One region of the Paenarthrobacter sp. 22069 genome, then DNA from elsewhere that is predicted to be linked to it. Evidence: predicted binding sites of a transcription regulator. Region 1 holds the regulator's gene; the other holds the start of a gene.
The links. The regulator HrcA, encoded in region 1, represses chaperone genes, less so after heat shock. The targets are predictions, from matches to a motif close to TTNGCACTCGNNNNNNNCGAGTGCNAA.
Positions count from the first base shown of each region.

Region 1 (2,447 bases):
GACGGCCTCCGCGATGCGGGATTCCTTGGATTCGGGAACCAGATGGTCCACCAGTACACCCAGCCGCCGGCCGGGGCCGGGGTTGAACGCGGCGACGGCCCCCGCCAGGTCGTCGATACCGTGCAGGGGCTCGACGACGATGCCCTCCACGCGCAGGTCGTCTCCCCAGACCTTTTCCACCAGTTCGGCGTCGTGCTTGCCTTCCACCCAGATCCGGCTGGCCTTCGCTACCTGGGCGCGCTGGCCTTCCACGCGCACCGAGCCCGATGCGGTCCGCCCCGCGACTGCTCCGGTGCCTGCAGCCTTTGGTGCCGGGGGCATCAGCCGGATGGGCTGGCCCTCGAGCAGGAAACCGAACCCCAGGCGGAAAGTGCGGGACTTGCCTCGCCGGTCCTCCAGCGCCACGACGTGCATCCCGCCGGATTTCTCCACCCGCGTCACGGCCCCCACCCAGCCGGACTGGACTTCCTCAAGCACCATGCCGCGCTGGACTGGAACTTCGGGAAGTTCCGTCCGGGCAGGAGCGGAGATTCCCCGGGGCCCCCAGTTCTGGTAATCCATGAAGTCGATCCGCCTAGCGCTAGGTCCTTGACCCCGGAATTTCGCCCGGAGCGGTACCAATGCTAACAACGGGGCAAGGCATAATAGACTGTTAGCACTTAGGCATGTCGAGTGCTAACCCCTGGGCTGCCCCGGGCGGGGCGGGCGACCCGGACCATGGATGGAGGTGGAGAGTGAGCGAGCCACGCAAACTGGAAGTACTGCGGGCCATCGTTGAGGACTACGTCCACTCCCGTGAACCCGTGGGGTCGAAAGCCCTCGTGGAGCGGCATCACCTTGGCGTTTCGAGCGCCACCATCCGCAACGACATGGCCGCGCTGGAGGATGAGGGGCTCATCACGGCCCCGCACACCAGTGCCGGCCGGATTCCCACCGACAAGGGCTACCGGCTTTTCGTTGACCAGATTTCGGCCGTCAAACCCCTGTCCGCCGCCGAACGCCGGGCCATCCAGGCGCTCCTGGAAGGCGCAGATGACCTCGACGACGTCCTGGAACGCACCGTCCGGCTGCTGTCGCAACTGACCAACCAGGTGGCCGTGGTCCAGTACCCGCACCTGAGCCGGGCGCTTGTCCGCCACATCGAATTCGTCCTGCTGGCCCCGCGCAAGGTCCTGGTGGTCCTGATCGCCAACAGCGGCAAAGTCGAGCAGCGCGTCATCGACGTCGGACAGGACCTTGGCGATGACATGGTGGCCGAGCTCCGCACCCGGTTCCTTGGTGCCCTGGGCGGAACCCGGCTGAGCCAACTCGCCCAGGCGCTTCCCGCCGTCGTGGCCGCAACGCCCCAGGCGCAGCGCAAGGCAGCGCACGCGCTGGCCCTGGGACTGGAGGGTCTGGCGCAAAGCAGCCGGGAGGACAGGATGGTCATGGCCGGGACGGCCAACCTTGCCAGGTCCAACGTGGATTTCCCGCTGAGCATCGGCCCGGTGCTTGAGGCGCTCGAGGAGCAGGTGGTGATGCTGCGCCTCCTGAGCGAAATGGCGCAGGACCACCGGGGTGTGGCCGTGAGCATCGGACGGGAAAACCCCTATGACGGTCTCGCTGAGGCATCCGTGGTGGCCACCGGCTATGGTCCGGACAGCGCCGCGAAAGTAGGAATCCTCGGCCCGACCCGAATGGACTATCCCACCACCATGGCCGCCGTCAGGGCAGTCGCCCGCTACCTTTCCAGGATTTTGGGGCCCTGACCCGTGTCCGCCGGAGCTGTCCGGCAGGAGAATACGGGCTTGGCCGCCGACTGAACGCAGTACAACAAGGAAGAGATACGAACTTTGAGCAGCCACTATGACGTCCTTGGAGTCTCACCCGAAGCTACCGGGGAGGAGATCAAGAAGGCCTACCGCAAGCTGGCCCGCACCCTCCACCCGGACGTAAACCCGGGTGACGACGCTGCGGAACGCTTCAAGGCGGTAACTCACGCCTACGAGGTCCTTTCCGACCCCCAAAAGCGCCGGGTCTATGACACCACCGGCAATGAGAACGGCACGGACAACGGCTTCGGAGGTGCAAGCTACGCAGGGCAGGGGTTCGCGTTCCAGGACATCTTTGACACCTTCTTCGGCGCCGGCGGCAGCTCCGGTCCCGCCTCCAGGGTCCGGCGCGGCCAGGACGCCCTCATCAGCGTCCGGATCGACCTGCGCGACGCCGTCTTCGGCGTCAACAAGAAGCTCGAAGTGGATACGGCCGTGGTCTGCCCCACGTGCGATGGATCCTGCTGCCGCCCGGGGACCCACCCTGAACGCTGCGACATCTGCGGCGGCAGCGGCCAGGTCCAGCGGGCTGTACGGTCCATCCTGGGCCAGGTCATGACCGCGGCCCCCTGCGGCACCTGCGAAGGTTTCGGTACCGTCATCAAGGACCCCTGCAACGAATGCAGCGGACAGGGC
Region 1 covers NZ_JBQEQF010000009.1:131,858-134,304, forward strand. Annotated here, with positions in the region: gene ACTJK0_RS09520 (DUF3097 domain-containing protein) at 1-561, opposite strand, end outside; gene hrcA (heat-inducible transcriptional repressor HrcA) at 735-1,748, shown strand; gene dnaJ (molecular chaperone DnaJ) at 1,833-2,447, shown strand, end outside.

Region 2 (2,447 bases), on a different contig from region 1:
ACTTGACCTGGTCGCGCCGGCAACCCGCATCCGGGCCCTCGAAGGAAACCACCGGCTGCACCGCAAATGGGAACACTTCGATGAACGCCACAAAATGTCAGTGAAGGCCAACACGGCGATCGCCCGCGAACTCGCCGCTTGGTGCTGGTCACTGGCCGCCCCGCTCCAGGAAGGACAACACATGAAAGCGGCCTGACCCGGAACCTGCCCGCCGACAGTGAGCAGTTGCGGGGGGCGATGACAGCACCCGGAGCCAACTCGGGCTTCAGCTATGAGCAGACGGTCCAAACCACCATCGACGCTCGATCCTAGACACCGATACGCTCCAGCCGAACAAATCGTCATGCGGTAACCAACCCGCGAATGTCAGCCTGACACTGCCCCAGTCGAAAAAGACTCGCCACGCCCCCCACAGCATCACAACCGGCCGGCACACGATGAGCGGCCCCCGGGAACCAAACCCAGGAGCCGCTCATCCATGCACTCTTGACAACGAGATCTACATATCAGCTGGCGGCAGCTGCCGGCGCGGAAGCGGCAGGGGCCGGCGCCGGTGCAGCCGGAGCCGCGGAAGGTGCGGGGGAGACGGAGCTGCCCTTGGAGTCGCGGGAATCAGTGCGGTAGAAGCCCGAGCCCTTGAAGACGACGCCGACGCTGTTGAACTTCTTGCGCAGCGTTCCGCCGCATTCGGGGCAGGCCGTCAGGCTGCTGTCCGAGAACGACTGGACGATGTCGAAGGCGTGGCCGCAATCCTTGCAGGCGTAAGCATATGTAGGCACTGGTGCTCCTCCTCTTGGGCAAACGAGAGGTCCCGTGCTGCCAACTGGTAAACCATTAGCAGTCGCAGGGCCTGAGTGCTAATTCTATCACCTGGGTCCGGCACTTCCGTGGCTCAGGCGCCGCCCGCCAGGGACCGGTATCCGGAGGGCATGAGCACCCCCGGGACCGGCCGGTCGAACTCCTCAGCAGGAATCCGGCCGGCGGGCAGCAATTCTTCGTCGTATATAACGGCGGCGAGAGGGATTTCCTTCCCTGCCGTAGCAAGATGCCCCAGGAATTTGTCGTAGTAGCCGCCGCCCTGGCCAATCCTGTTGCCGGCGAGGTCCACCGCTGTGGCCGGAATAAAAAGCACCGCCGCACCCCCGGCCGTCTCGGGGCCGTGCCGGACCCCCGCGGGTTCCAGGATCGGCGCATATTTGCTGCGCTCGAATCCGGTCTCCGGGGTCCAGTACACCCAGCTCAGTTCCCGCCCCGGTTCGCACACGGGGAGCAGCACGCTGTGGCCGCTTCGGTGCAACGCAGCAATCAATGGCAAGGTGGGCGGTTCCTGTCCCACGCCAAGGTACACGCAGGCGGTCCCCGGGCTGCCGCCGGTGACCGTTCCCGCCCAGGCTGCCCCGTGGACGGCCAGGGCCGAACCCGCGGCCTCCAGCTGCTCCGGGGAGAAGCCTGCCCGCCGCCGCCGGTGGGCAGCGCGGATATCGTCCTTGACTGCGTTTGTCTCCTGAAGCATGGTGTCCTTCCTGGATGGCCCTTGATACCGCGCCTTCGCGGTCCGGGGCGGGGCCGCCGCGCCGGTGGTTACTGAAATGCCTGACTGACGCTAGATTAGACCGGTGAACACCAGTAACCCCAGAGTCCGCAAAGCCGTCATTCCCGCAGCGGGCCTGGGCACCAGGTTCCTGCCCGCCACCAAGGCCATGCCCAAGGAAATGCTCCCTGTCGTGGACAAGCCTGCCATCCAGTATGTGGTGGAGGAAGCCGTCCATGTGGGCCTCAATGACGTACTGATGATTACCGGGCGTAACAAACGCGCCCTGGAAGACCACTTCGACCGGGTGCCTTCCCTTGAATCGACCCTTGAGGACAAGGGGGACACGGAGAAGCTCGCAGCCATCCAGGCGGCAAGCCAGCTGGGCGACATCCACTACGTCCGGCAGGGCGACCCGCATGGCCTGGGCCACGCCGTGCTCCGGGCAAAGCAGCATGTGGGCAAAGAAGCCTTCGCGGTCCTGCTGGGGGATGACCTCATTGATGCCCGTGACGAACTGCTCAGCACCATGATTGACGTGCAGGCGAAAACCGGAGGCTCCGTCGTCGCGCTCATTGAGGTTGAACCAGAGCAGATCAGCGCCTACGGCTGCGCCGACGTCCAGGCCATTGACGGCGAGGACTACGTCCGCGTCAACCGGCTCGTCGAAAAACCTTCGCAGGAGGAAGCGCCCTCCAATCTGGCCCTGATCGGGCGCTACGTCCTGCACCCCGCCGTCTTCGACGTCCTCGAGCACACCGAGCCCGGACGCGGCGGCGAAATCCAGTTGACGGACGCCCTGCAGGAACTGGCATCCGGCGACGCCGAGGGCCACGGCGTGTACGGGGTTGTGTTCCGCGGCCGCCGTTATGACACAGGCGACAAGCTCAGCTACCTCAAAGCCTGCGTCCAACTG
Region 2 covers NZ_JBQEQF010000008.1:1,210-3,656, forward strand. Annotated here, with positions in the region: gene ACTJK0_RS08025 (IS110 family transposase) at 1-196, shown strand, start outside; gene ACTJK0_RS08030 (FmdB family zinc ribbon protein) at 507-779, opposite strand; gene ACTJK0_RS08035 (5-formyltetrahydrofolate cyclo-ligase) at 893-1,513, opposite strand; gene galU (UTP--glucose-1-phosphate uridylyltransferase GalU) at 1,617-2,447, shown strand, end outside.
Region 2: a site for HrcA is predicted at 835-861, ahead of ACTJK0_RS08030 (FmdB family zinc ribbon protein). Genes of this name have one in related genera too.